3 regions of the Streptomyces sp. NPDC001922 genome follow, and region 3 is predicted to be linked to each of the others. Evidence: predicted binding sites of a transcription regulator. Region 3 holds the regulator's gene; each other region holds the start of a gene.
The links. Region 3 encodes HrcA, which represses chaperone genes, less so after heat shock. Its sites were predicted from a motif close to TTNGCACTCNGNNNNNCNGAGTGCNAA; they were not measured.
Positions count from the first base shown of each region.

Region 1: a site for HrcA is predicted at 2,629-2,655, ahead of groES (co-chaperone GroES). Genes of this name have one in related genera too.
Region 2: a site for HrcA is predicted at 2,794-2,820, ahead of groL (chaperonin GroEL). Genes of this name have one in related genera too.

Region 1 covers NZ_JBIASV010000005.1:254,061-258,635, reverse strand. The annotation lists gene ACFYYR_RS11110 (ester cyclase) at 1-386, shown strand, start outside; gene groL (chaperonin GroEL) at 459-2,081, opposite strand; gene groES (co-chaperone GroES) at 2,172-2,480, opposite strand; gene ACFYYR_RS11095 (polysaccharide deacetylase family protein) at 2,915-3,973, opposite strand; gene ACFYYR_RS11090 (methyltransferase domain-containing protein) at 4,063-4,575, shown strand, end outside.
Region 2 covers NZ_JBIASV010000008.1:147,709-152,283, reverse strand. The annotation lists gene ACFYYR_RS16540 (VOC family protein) at 47-829, shown strand; gene groL (chaperonin GroEL) at 984-2,606, opposite strand; gene ACFYYR_RS16530 (cold-shock protein) at 3,204-3,407, opposite strand; gene ACFYYR_RS16525 (MoaD/ThiS family protein) at 3,821-4,099, opposite strand; gene thrC (threonine synthase) at 4,096-4,575, opposite strand, start outside.
Region 3 covers NZ_JBIASV010000001.1:475,608-480,182, reverse strand. The annotation lists gene ACFYYR_RS02035 (DUF3097 domain-containing protein) at 1-250, opposite strand, end outside; gene ACFYYR_RS02030 (MBL fold metallo-hydrolase) at 284-1,021, opposite strand; gene hrcA (heat-inducible transcriptional repressor HrcA) at 1,194-2,210, shown strand; gene dnaJ (molecular chaperone DnaJ) at 2,213-3,352, shown strand; gene ACFYYR_RS02015 (nitronate monooxygenase) at 3,521-4,575, shown strand, end outside.

The DNA of each region.
Region 1 (4,575 bases), on a different contig from region 3:
GGTTCTTCGAGGAGGTGGCCGTGGCGGGGCGGCTCGATCTCGTGGACGAGCTGTTCGCCCCGGACCTGATCGACCACGACATCTCGAAGGACGTGGAGTCCACGACCGGGTCCGATGTCATCCGGCAGGACGTCACGGGCTGGCGGAGCGCCTTCGCCTTCGACTTCACGCTCGAGAGCATGCTGGCCGAGGGCGACGAGGTGGCGGCCCGGTGGACCTGGCAGGGCACGCACCGCGGCGACTTCATGGGCATCGCGGCCACCGGCAAGGACGTCATGATGACCGGCACCACCGTGTTCCGGTTCCGCGACGGACGGATACAGGAAGCCTGGTGGCACTACGACCTGCTGCGGCTGCTCCGGCAGCTGGACGCCGTGCCGATGTGACCCGCACGCGAAGAGCCCCCGCCCCCGCCGCCGAGCGGTGGGGACAGGGGCCCTTCGTGGTGCCTCGCGAGGTCAGTGCGCGTGGCCGTGACCGTGGCCGGCGTCGGCCTCTTCCTCTTCCTTCTTCTCGACCACGAGCGTCTCGGTGGTGAGGAGCAGGGAGGCGATGGACGCGGCGTTCTCCAGCGCGGAGCGGGTGACCTTGACCGGGTCGATGACGCCGGCCTTCACCAGGTCGCCGTACTCGCCGGTCGCGGCGTTGAAGCCGTGGCCCTTCTCGAGCTCGGCCACCTTGGAGGTGATGACGTAGCCCTCGAGGCCGGCGTTCTCCGCGATCCAGCGCAGCGGCTCGACGACGGCGCGGCGGACGACGGCGACACCGGTGGCCTCGTCGCCCTCCTTGCCCAGGCTGCCCTCGAGCACCTTGGCGGCGTGGACCAGAGCGGAGCCACCACCGGAGACGATGCCCTCCTCGACCGCGGCGCGGGTCGCGGAGATGGCGTCCTCCAGACGGTGCTTCTTCTCCTTGAGCTCGACCTCGGTCGCGGCGCCGACCTTGATGACGCAGACGCCACCGGCGAGCTTCGCGAGGCGCTCCTGGAGCTTCTCGCGGTCCCAGTCGGAGTCGGTGGCGTCGATCTCGGCCTTGATCTGGGAGACGCGGCCCTGCACGTCCTCCGCCTTGCCGGCACCGTCGACGATCGTGGTGTCGTCCTTGGTGATGGTCACGCGGCGGGCGGAGCCGAGCACGTCCAGGCCGACCTGGTCGAGCTTGAGGCCGACCTCCTCGGCGACGACGGTGCCGCCCGTGAGGGTGGCGATGTCGCCGAGCATGGCCTTGCGGCGGTCGCCGAAGCCCGGGGCCTTCACCGCGACGGCGTTGAAGGTGCCGCGGATCTTGTTGACCACGAGGGTGGAGAGCGCCTCGCCGTCGACGTCCTCGGCGATGATCAGCATCGGCTTGGAGCCGCCGGCCTGGATGACCTTCTCCAGCAGCGGCAGCAGGTCCTGGATCGAGGAGATCTTGCCCTGGTGGATCAGGATGTACGGGTCGTCGAGGACGGCCTCCATACGCTCCTGGTCGGTGACGAAGTACGGGGACAGGTAGCCCTTGTCGAAGGCCATGCCCTCGGTGAAGTCGAGCTCCAGGCCGAAGGTGTTGGACTCCTCGACGGTGATGACACCGTCCTTGCCGACCTTGTCCATCGCCTCGGCGATGAGCTCGCCGACCTGCTTGTCCTGGGCGGACAGACCGGCGACGGCGGCGATGTCGGACTTCTCGTCGATCGGGCGCGCGATGGCGAGCAGGTCGTCCGAGACGGCCTTGACCGCGGCGTCGATGCCCTTCTTCAGGGCGGCCGGGGAGGCGCCGGCGGCGACGTTGCGCAGACCCTCGCGGACCAGCGCCTGGGCCAGCACGGTCGCGGTGGTGGTGCCGTCACCCGCGATGTCGTTGGTCTTGGTCGCCACCTCCTTGACGAGCTGGGCGCCGAGGTTCTCGTACGGGTCCTCGACCTCGACCTCGCGGGCGATGGTCACACCGTCGTTGGTGATGGTCGGCGCGCCGAACTTCTTGTCGATGACGACGTTGCGGCCCTTGGGGCCGATCGTCACCTTCACGGTGTCGGCAAGCTTGTTGACGCCACGCTCGAGGGCGCGACGGGCGTCCTCGTCGAACTTCAGGATCTTCGCCATGGTTGCGTATGTCCTCTCAACGAACTGCGCCCCGGACGCCCGGTTGTTGAGACACGGGTTCCGGGGCGCAGATCAAAAACAGTGGGTGAATTACTTCTCGACGATCGCGAGAACGTCGCGAGCCGAGAGGACGAGGTACTCCTCGCCGCTGTACTTCACCTCGGTGCCGCCGTACTTGCTGTACAGCACGACGTCGCCTACGGAAACGTCGAGCGGAAGGCGCTTGCCGTCCTCGAAGCGGCCCGGGCCCACGGCCAGGACGACGCCCTCCTGGGGCTTCTCCTTGGCAGTGTCCGGAATGACCAGGCCGGAAGCCGTGGTCTGCTCGGCGTCCAGCGGCTGGACCACAATGCGGTCCTCGAGCGGCTTGATGGCAACCTTGGTGCTGGCGGTCGTCACGATCCGACCTCCCCCTTCGGAGATCTCACGGGGTTAACTGTCTGAGGTGGCGACCTGGTAGATCCGTCGTCGCGGGTGCCGGACCTGCCCGTCGCTGTGTAGCTGGCACTCCGTAGTGGAGAGTGCCAAAGCTGAGACTATGACGGCGTTAGCACTCAGTCAACTAGAGTGCCAACGAACCTCCGGGCGCCCCACCGGTACAGGCGGGCCGGGCACGGTCCTCCGCTGTCGGCCCGGCCTTCCGTGGGCGGGCTTGTTGCTGGTCAGAGCGGTGGGGGGCAACGCTCGGCCGCCGGGCCCGGCGTGGTGCCGGGACGCCCGGTTTCCGGCGCGGAGCCGGAGTGTCAGGACGGGGCCGCGCACCCCGGGCCGGGCGTCCGGCTGCCGTTCGCGCTGCGAACCCGCCGCCGTCGGGCGCGCGGACGCCGGGGCCCTCAGATGTAGTCCTCCAGCCTGGCCACCGCGAAGCCCTGGGCAGTGGCGGTGCGCAGCACCTCGCGGACCATGTCGGCCATGGTCCCGCCCCATTCCCCGCGGCCGCGGAAGTGCGTGAGGATGATGTCGCCCGGGTGCAGCCGGCCCCGGGTGTCGGCGAAGTCGATGCGGTCGGCGAACGCCTCCTGGGTCCAGAGCGGCACGCTGCGGACGCCGCAGGACTTGGCGGCGAGCAGCGTCTCCCGGTCGTAGTTGCCGTACGGCGGGCGGAACAGCCGCGGCCGCACGCCGAACTCCCGTTCCAGGTTCCGCTGCTGGCGGCAGATCTCCTTGTACTGGTCCTCGAAGGACAGCTCCGTCAGGTCGGGGTGGGTGAGCGTGTGGTTGTGCAGGGAGACGCCGAGCCGCTGGAGCTTCCGGAAGTAGCCGTAGTCGTCGCGCACGACGTAGTCGCTGAGGAAGGCGCTCACCGGCACGTCCAGTTCGCGGAGCATCCGGATCAGCTCCGGGTCCTTGTGGCCGCCGTCGTCGATGGTGAGGAAGACCACGCGGTCGGAGGTGGGCACACGGGTGAACACCGGGGGGAGGCCGGACCCCATCGAGAGGGAGCGCGGCGTGGCCGGCCGCGCCTTGCGGACGGGCGGGGCGGGCGCAGCGACCGGCGGGCGGAGCAGGCCCCAGCGCTGGGCGGCGCGCAGCCGGACGGACCGGGCGTTCAGCCTGCTCTCGGCGTAGATCGCCAGGTCGCGGGGGAGGTCCGGGGCCGCCGCGGGGGCCGGACGCCCGGCCGTGCGCGGGACCGGACGGCGGTCGGCGGCGGGCGCCGGGCCGGGGCGCCCCGCGCCGCGCGAGGCGGCTTCGGGGCCGTGCGCGGCGGCGGTTCCGCCCGGCGCCGACCGTCCCGGTCCGGGGTCGGGTCCGGGCAGTGGTGCGGTGCGATCGGGAGGCTGTGCGCAGGCTCCGCCGACCACGCCGACCAGGAGCAGGACCGCGGCACAGGTGGTGGACCGGAATCGACGCTCGTGAGTGTTTTTTTCATTTTGTCGTACTAGTTGCATGGCGCCGCATCCTGCCAGGGAGTCGGCCCCGCGGCGGCGCGACAGACCGTGGTGCCCGGACGGTCCCCCGCTTGGCCCACAATTGACCGGTGAACGCCCTCGACTCCTTCGCCGCCCTGCTCACCGACGAGGGCCGGGCGCTCCTCGCGGACCTGCGCGACTACGACCCCGCCCAGGAACTGGCGACCGCGACCCGGCTGCGCCGCGACCACCCCGCCGACCTGGTGTCCGCGGCACTGGGACAGGCCCGGCTGCGGCAGCGGGCGGCGGCGAAGTTCGGTGCCGAGGACGCGGCCGTCATGTTCTTCACCCCGAACGGCGTGGAGCAGGCCACCCGCACCTCCGTCGCCCGGTACCGGGCCGAACGGTTCGCGGCGCTCGGCGTCCGGCGGCTGGCCGACCTCTGCTGCGGCATCGGCGGCGACGCCATCGCCCTCGCGCGGGCCGGCGTCGAGGTCCTCGCCGTCGACCGGGACCCGCTGACCTGCGCGGTGGCCCGGGCCAACGCCGAGGCGCTGGGCCTGGCGGACCGGATCGAGGTGCGCTGCGCGGACGTCACGGAGGTGGACACCTCCGGGTACGACGCGGTGTTCGCCGACCCG
Region 2 (4,575 bases), on a different contig from region 3:
GCCCACCGGCCGCCCCGGGGCGACCGGTCTCTACCAGGAGGCACCGATGTCCGAAGTCACCGCCCCGTACCAGCCCGGCACCCCGTGCTGGATCGATCTCGTGGTCCCCGACCAGCAGGCCGCGCTGGACTTCTACGGCGAGTTGTTCGGCTGGGCCGGAGAGGTCGGCCCGGCCGAGACCGGCGGGTACGCCGTCTGCACCCTGCGCGGGAATCCGGTCGCCGGGATCATGTCCGCACAGGCCATGGGCGACCAGCCCGCGCCGCCCCCGGTGTGGACCACCTACATCGCCTCGTCCGACGCCGAAGCCACCGAGCGGGCCATCGGCTCCGGCGGCGGCAATGTCATGGTCCCCACCATGGACGTGATGGACCTGGGCCGCATGCTCGTCGCGGCCGACCCGACGGGAGCCGTCTTCGGCGTCTGGGAGCCGAAGGAGTTCTTCGGAGCGGCCATCGTCAACGAGCCGGGCTCGCTGATCTGGAACGAGCTCAACACCAGCGACGTCCAGGCGTCCACCGCCTTCCTCTCCAGCGCCCTCGGCATCGAGACCACACAGATGGAAGGCGCGGAGAGCTATTACGCGATCTCCGCCCAGGGACGTACCGTCGGCGGGCTCCAGCCGCTGAGCGACCGGATGCCGTCCGGCACGCCCTCGCACTGGCTCGCCTACTTCTCGGTGGAGGACGTGGACGCGACGGTGTCCAAGCTGTCCGCCGCCGGAGGCACGGTGCTCAAGGCGCCGTTCGACATGGTGGCCGGCCGGATGGCCGTCGTCGCCGACCCGCAGTCGGCGGCCTTCGCGGTCATCGCCCCGAAGCCCATGTGAGCTGTCGGAGCCCGGCCCCTCCCGGAGACCGCACGTCCCGACGGCCCCTCCGAGAACTCCCCGGAAGCTCCCCGGGAAACGCCCGAGGGCGGCACCCGCGATGGGTGCCGCCCTCGGTCCGTACAGCTGTGAACAGCCGATCCGTCGAGACGGATCAGAAGTCCATGTCACCGCCCGGCATGCCGCCCGGAGCGGCCGCGGCGGCCTTCTCCGGCTTGTCGGCGATGACGGCCTCGGTGGTGAGGAAGAGCGCCGCGATGGAGGCGGCGTTCTGCAGCGCGGAGCGCGTGACCTTGGCCGGGTCGATGATGCCCTCGGCGACCAGGTCGACGTACTCGCCGGTCGCGGCGTTGAGGCCGTGACCCGGGGTCAGGTTGCGCACCTTCTCCACGACGACGCCGCCCTCGAGACCGGCGTTGACCGCGATCTGCTTCAGCGGGGCCTCGAGCGCGAGCTTGACGGCCTGCGCACCGGTGGCCTCGTCGCCCTCGAGCTCGAGCTTCTCGAACACGGAGACGGTCTGCAGCAGGGCCACGCCACCACCGGCGACGATGCCCTCCTCGACGGCGGCCTTGGCGTTGCGCACCGCGTCCTCGATGCGGTGCTTGCGCTCCTTGAGCTCGACCTCGGTCGCGGCACCGGCCTTGATGACGGCCACGCCGCCGGCCAGCTTCGCGAGGCGCTCCTGGAGCTTCTCGCGGTCGTAGTCCGAGTCCGAGTTCTCGATCTCGGCGCGGATCTGGTTCACGCGGCCCTGGACCTGCTCGCTGTCACCGGCACCGTCGACGATGGTGGTCTCGTCCTTGGTGATGACGACCTTGCGGGCGCGGCCCAGCAGGTCGAGACCGGCGTTCTCCAGCTTGAGGCCGACCTCCTCGGAGATGACGGTGCCACCGGTGAGGATGGCGATGTCGCCGAGCATGGCCTTGCGGCGGTCACCGAAGCCCGGGGCCTTGACGGCAACGGACTTGAAGGTGCCACGGATCTTGTTGACGACCAGGGTGGACAGCGCCTCGCCCTCGACGTCCTCCGCGATGATCAGCAGCGGCTTGCCGGACTGCATGACCTTCTCCAGCAGCGGAAGGAGGTCCTTCACCGCGGAGATCTTGGAGTTGACGATCAGGATGTACGGGTCGTCGAGCGACGCCTCCATACGCTCCATGTCGGTGGCGAAGTAGGCGGAGATGTAGCCCTTGTCGAAGCGCATGCCCTCGGTGAGCTCGAGCTCGAGCCCGAAGGTCTGCGACTCCTCGACGGTGATGACGCCTTCCTTGCCGACCTTGTCCATCGCCTCGGCGATGAGCTCGCCGATCTGGGTGTCGGCGGCGGAGATGGAGGCGGTCGAAGCGATCTGCTCCTTGGTCTCCACGTCCTTGGCCTGCTCGAGCAGCTGGGCGGAGACGGCCTCGACGGCCTTCTCGATGCCGCGCTTGAGGGCCATCGGGTTGGCGCCCGCGGCAACGTTGCGGAGGCCCTCGCGGACCAGCGCCTGGGCGAGGACGGTCGCGGTCGTCGTGCCGTCACCGGCGACGTCGTCCGTCTTCTTCGCGACCTCCTTGACCAGCTCGGCGCCGATCTTCTCGTACGCGTCCTCGAGCTCGATCTCCTTGGCGATGGAGACACCATCGTTGGTGATCGTGGGGGCGCCCCACTTCTTCTCGAGGACGACGTTCCGGCCCTTGGGGCCGAGGGTCACCTTGACGGCGTCGGCGAGCTGGTTCATCCCGCGCTCGAGGCCGCGCCGCGCTTCCTCGTCGAACGCGATGATCTTGGCCATGTGAAGTGGTCCTCCCGGACGTCGGGGGTCCCTGGCACAGGGTGCAAGGGGCGGATTGCTCCGGACCGCGCTGGCGCCCGCGACGGACGGCCTGCACACCTGGTGGTTTCCTTGTCCCACCCGGCCTGCGGGCCTCACCGACCCGGTCCTTCTGTCACTCTCAACGTCAGAGTGCTAACGCCAATGATTAGCACTCGACCCCCTCGAGTGCAAGCGCCTATAGGGCTTCCATGGGGGGTGGCGGTCGGGCGACAGGTGGGAGCGAGCACCCCGGAAGGGGCTCCATGGGGGGTGGCGGCCGGGCGACAGGTGGGAGCGAGCACCCCGAAGGGGCTCCATGAGGGGTGGCGGCCGGGCGACAGGTGGGAGCGAGCACCCCGAAGGGGCTCCATGAGGGGTGGCGGTCGGGCGACAGGTGGGACAACGCCCGCAGGGCTTCCCTGAGGGCCGGCGGTCGGGCGACGGATGAGAGACCCCCAAGCCCGTCGAGACGCGAGCCCGCCCGCCGACGCGCCGCACCCGACGCGGAGGTCGGAACAGAAGCGGGCCCGCTCCCCGGGGGGAAGCGGGCCCTGCGCTGCAGTCAGTCGGCGCGTATCAGCCGGCTACACGGACCATGTCCGCCTGCGGCCCCTTCTGGCCCTGCGAGATCTCGAACTCGACCCGCTGGCCCTCCTCGAGGGTGCGGTAGCCGTCCATCTGAATCGCGCTGTAGTGCACGAAGACGTCCGCACCACCGTCGACCGCGATGAAGCCGTAGCCCTTCTCCGCGTTGAACCACTTGACGGTGCCCTGAGCCATCCCTAACTCCCCTATTACTGGCCCTTGCACAGGACCGCACTCCGCGGACCCGGGTCAGACCTCACCTCCCGACAGGTAGGAGGTGTGCGCCGTAACGCGTCGACCGCGGCTGAATGTATCCGCACAGATGCCCTCTGCAACAGGTCAAACGGACGAGAATTCTGAGCAGGGCCGCAGGGAGCTATCCCCTGAATCACCGTGAAGTCAGGACAAGTTGGGTCAGACAAACGGGCATCAACGCGACAAATCGCACGCACACTTCGGGCACATCTTGTCGCGTTCTCATATGCGTTCGGCAGAGCGGCCGGTGGGGGATCGCTCAACTGTACCGCGATCAACCACACAGAATGGCCCCCTCCGTTTCTCTTACGGAAGGGGCCATTCCTATTACGCAAGGTTCTTGCGTTTATGGTTCAGCAGCCGCCGGCGACCGCCGGAATGATCGATACACCCGCACCGTCCGGCGTGGCCGTCTCCAGGCCCTCGCTGAAACGCACGTCGTCGTCATTCACATAGACATTCACGAATCGACGCAGCTTGCCGGTGTCGTCGAGCACCCGGGCACCGATGCCCTGGTGGTTCTTCTCCAGGTCCGCGAGCACCTCGCCGAGAGTCGCGCCCTCGGCGGGCACCTCGGACCGGCCGCCGGTGTACGTACGCAGGATCGTGGGGATTCGAACGTTGACGCTCATGCGAGGCCTGCCTCTCGGAACGAGTCAAGGGTGGGGCGGATGGTCGCGGACGGGCCCGTCGTCGGAGCCACGGCGTCCAGGGTCTTGAGGCCGTCACCGGTGTTCAGCACCACGGTCTCCTCGGCCGGGTCGATCCGCCCGGCCTCGATCAGCTTCCGCAGCACGCCCACCGTCACACCGCCCGCGGTCTCCGCGAAGATGCCCTCGGTGCGCGCCAGCAGCTTGATCGCGTCGACGACCTGCTCGTCGTTCACGTCCTCCACGGCGCCGCCGGTGCGGCGGCAGATGTCGAGCACGTACGGGCCGTCGGCCGGGTTGCCGATGGCGAGCGACTTGGCGATCGTGTCCGGCTTCACCGGGCGGACCACGTCGTGGCCGTCCTTGAAGGCCCGGGAGACCGGGGAGCAGCCCTCGGCCTGGGCGCCGAAGATCTTGTACGGCTTGTCCTCGACCAGGCCGAGGGCGATGAGCTCCTT
Region 3 (4,575 bases):
GCACCAGGGTGACGACGCGCCCCTCCTCCAGGAAGCCGCGCGGCACCATCGGGAAGACCCGGTGCTTGCCGAACCGGTCCTCCAGCGTGACCGTTGGTCCCTCCGCCGTCTTCTCACAGCGGATCACCGCGCCGCAGAAGCCGGTCGACACCTCCTCGACCACCAGGCCGGGCTCGGCCGGAACCTCCGGGGCGGGCTGCTGCTTCTTCCACGGCGGGGTGAGGTCCGGCCCGTACTCTCTGCTGCGCATCGCCCGACAGTAGGAAGAAACGGCTGGTCGTGACTACGACACGCCGAAACGGGCCGCCAGCTCGTCCCGCTGCTCCCGGACGAAACGGGCATTCACCACCGCGCCGTGGCCGGGGACGTACAGCGCGTCCTCGCCGCCCAGGTCCAGCAGGCGGTCCAGGGCCGCGGGCCACTGGGCCGGTACGGCGTCCGGCCCGGCCTGCGGTTCGCCCGACTCCTCCACCAGGTCGCCGCAGAACAGCACGCTCGGGGCCCCGCCGGTGCCCGGTACCAGCACCGCCAGGTCGTGTCCGGTGTGGCCGGGGCCGACGTTCACCAGCACCGCCTCCCGGCCGCCGCCGAGTGCGATCGTCATCTCGCCGCTGATCAGGTGGTGCGGCGCCGCCAGCCGCTCCGTGGCCTCCGCGGCGGCGGCGGGCTCCACCCCCTGCCGCACCGCGTCGGCACGCAGGGCCTCCCGCTCCCGGTGCGAGGTCAGTAGCCGGTCCATGCCGACGGCGGCGTACACCTCCGCCCCGGGGAAGGCGTCCATCCCGAGCACATGGTCGAAGTGCGGGTGGGTGAGTGCGAGATGTGTCACCCTCCGGCCCGCCGACCCCGCTGCCTGGCGGGCCAGTTCCGCGCCTTCGCGCAGACTCGAACCGGCCTCCACCATCAGCACCGCGTCCGGGCCGTGCACCACCCCGGCGGTCATGTCCCAGACGGGCAGTCTGCGCCGTTCGACCCCCGGCGCGAGCATCTCCCAACGCGGCTCTTCCGTTGTGTGATCCATGCGACGAGGCTACGGCGGAGCGGTACGGTGACCCGCCGTCCGGCCAACACCGGCGGTGACGGCCCTTGCCCGGTTCACACCACCCCGCCGTACACTGAGGCGGGGGAAGCTGGCACTCAGATACAGCGAGTGCCAGGCAGAGGCCCACGGAACCACCACTGGAGGTGTGCGCATGCTCAGTGAACGCAGACTCGAAGTGCTGCGCGCCATCGTCCAGGACTACGTGGGCACCGAGGAGCCGGTCGGTTCCAAGGCGCTCACCGAGCGGCACGGCCTCGGCGTGTCCCCGGCCACCGTGCGCAACGACATGGCGGTGCTGGAGGACGAGGGCTACATCGCCCAGCCGCACACCAGCGCCGGCCGTATCCCCACCGACAAGGGCTACCGGCTCTTCGTGGACCGGCTGGCGGGCGTGAAGCCGCTGTCCTCGCCGGAGCGCCGGGCCATCCAGAACTTCCTGGACGGCGCGGTCGACCTGGACGACGTCGTGGGCCGCACGGTCCGGCTGCTCGCGCAGCTCACCCGGCAGGTCGCGGTGGTCCAGTACCCGTCGCTGACGCGGTCGACCGTCCGGCATGTGGAACTGCTCTCCCTCGCCCCGGCCCGGATCATGCTGGTGCTGATCACGGACACCGGGCGGGTCGAACAGCGCCTGGTGGACTGCCCGGCGCCGTTCGGCGAGACCTCGATGGCGGACCTCCGGGCCCGGCTCAACAGCCGCGTCGTGGGCCGCCGGTTCGCGGATGTGCCGCAGTTGGTGCAGGATCTTCCGGAGTCCTTCGAGACGGAGGACCGGGGCACGGTCTCCGCCGTCCTGGCGACTCTTCTGGAGACGCTGGTCGAGGAGACCGAGGAGCGGCTGATGATCGGCGGTACCGCCAATCTGACCCGCTTCGGACACGACTTCCCGCTGACCATCCGGCCGGTGCTGGAGGCTCTCGAGGAGCAGGTGGTGCTCCTCAAGCTGCTCGGCGAGGCCAAGGACTCCGGCATGACCGTACGAATCGGGCATGAGAATGCCCACGAGGGGCTGACGTCCACATCGGTCGTCGCGGTCGGCTACGGTTCGGGCGACGAGGCAGTCGCCAAACTCGGCGTGGTCGGACCGACCCGCATGGACTACCCCGGAACGATGGGAGCGGTACGCGCAGTGGCACGTTACGTCGGACAGATCCTGGCGGAGTCGTAAAAGTGGCCACGGACTACTACGCCGTACTGGGCGTGCGCCGCGACGCAGGGCAGGACGAGATCAAGAAGGCGTTCCGGCGCCTGGCTCGCGAACTGCACCCGGACGTCAATCCGGACCCGAAGACCCAGGAGCGGTTCAAGGAGATCAACGCCGCTTACGAGGTGCTCTCGGACCCGCAGAAGAAGCAGGTCTACGACCTCGGCGGGGACCCGCTCTCGCAGGCCGGCGGAGGCGGTGGCGCGGGCGGCTTCGGCGGCGCGGGCTTCGGCAACTTCTCCGACATCATGGACGCGTTCTTCGGCACCGCCTCGCAGCGCGGGCCGCGGTCCCGCACCCGGCGCGGCCAGGACGCGATGATCCGGCTCGACGTCGAGCTGGACGAGTCGGCCTTCGGCACCACCAAGGACATACAGGTCGACACCGCGATCGTGTGCACCACGTGCACCGGCGAGGGCGCGGCGCCGGGCACCTCGGCGCAGACCTGTGACATGTGCCGCGGCCGCGGCGAGGTGTCGCAGGTGACGCGGTCCTTCCTGGGCCAGGTCATGACCTCGCGGCCGTGTCCGCAGTGTCAGGGCTTCGGCACCGTCGTGCCGACCCCCTGCCCGGAGTGCGCGGGCGACGGACGCATCCGCTCGCGGCGCAGCCTCACCGTCAAGATCCCGGCCGGTGTGGACAACGGCACCCGGATCCAGCTCGCGGGCGAGGGCGAGGTCGGCCCCGGAGGCGGGCCCGCCGGCGACCTCTACGTCGAGATCCACGAGCTGCCGCACCCGGTCTTCCAGCGGCGCGGCGACGACCTGCACTGCACCGTCACCATTCCGATGACGGCGGCGGCGCTGGGCACCAAGTGCCCGCTGGAGACGCTCGACGGGCTGGAGGAGGTCGACATCCGGCCCGGCACCCAGTCCGGCCAGTCGATCCCGCTGCACCAGCGCGGCGTCACCCACCTGCGGGGCGGCGGACGCGGCGACCTGATCGTGCACGTCGAGGTGCTGACGCCGTCCAAGCTCGACCCGCAGCAGGAGGACCTGCTGCGGCAGCTCGCCAAGCTGCGCGGCGAGGAGCGGCCCTCCGGCCACTTCCAGCCCGGACAGCAGGGGCTGTTCTCCCGGCTGAAGGACGCCTTCAACGGCCGCTGAGGCCACGCCGGCCCGGTGGTTCCGACCGCCGGGCCGCGGACGCCCCGCCGGCAGCCCCGGCAGGCAACACCCGTGTCCCCGGCCGTCCTTCCGGCCGGGTGGCGCGCGCCGGACGCCGGCTCCGGGGTCCGGCCGTGCCGGGCCCGGCGGGCGTGACACCATGTGGTCATGCCCTCCGCGCTCACCGACCTCTCCCGGTACCCGATCGTGCAGGCCCCCATGGCCGGTGGCGCGTCCTGCCCCGAGCTCGTGGCCGCCGTGTCCGAGGCGGGCGGCCTCGGCTTCCTGGCGGCCGGCTACAAGACGCCGGAGGCCATGTACGAGGAGATCAAGGCGCTGCGCGGCCTGACCGGCCGGCCCTTCGGCGTCAATCTGTTCATGCCGCAGCCCTCCGTCGCCGACGCGGCCGCCGTCGACGTCTACCGCGAACAGCTCGCGGGCGAGGCCACCTGGTACGAGACCCCGCTCGGCGAGACGGACGGCAGCACCGACGACGCCTACGAGGCCAAGGTCGCGATCCTCCTCGACAACCCGGTCCCGGTCGTCTCCTTCACCTTCGGCTGCCCCTCCCGGGCCGTGTTCGACGCCTTCGCCAAGGCCGGAACCCTCACCGTGGCGACCGTGACCAGCCCCGCCGAGGCGCAGGCCGCCCAGTGGTCGGGCGCGGACGCCGTCTGCGTCCAGGGCATCGAGGCCGGCGGGCACCAGGGCACCCACCACGACGACCCGTACGCCGACGGCCCCGGGCACGGTGTCGGCCTGCTGACCCTCATCGCACAGGTCCGCGAGGCCGTCCAGGTGCCGGTCGTCGCCGCCGGCGGGCTGATGCGCGGAGCGCAGATCGCGGCCGTGCTGGCCGCCGGCGCCACCGCCGCCCAGCTCGGCACGGCCTTCCTGGTCTGCCCCGAGTCCGGCGCCAACGAGCTGCACAAGAGGGCGGTCACCGACCCGGTGTTCCCGGGCACCGAGCTCACCCGCGCCTTCTCCGGGCGCCCGGCCCGCGGCCTGGTCAACCGGTTCATCCGGGAGCACGGCCCGTACGCCCCCGCCGCGTACCCGCAGATCCACTACCTGACCGCGGGGCTGCGCAAGGCCGCCGCCGCGGCCGGGGACCCGCAGGGCATGGCGCTGTGGGCCGGGCAGGGCCACCGGCTGGCGCGGGAGCTGCCCGCCGGCGAGCTGGTCGAGCTCCTCGCCGCCGAAGTCGACGCCGCACGGGCCTC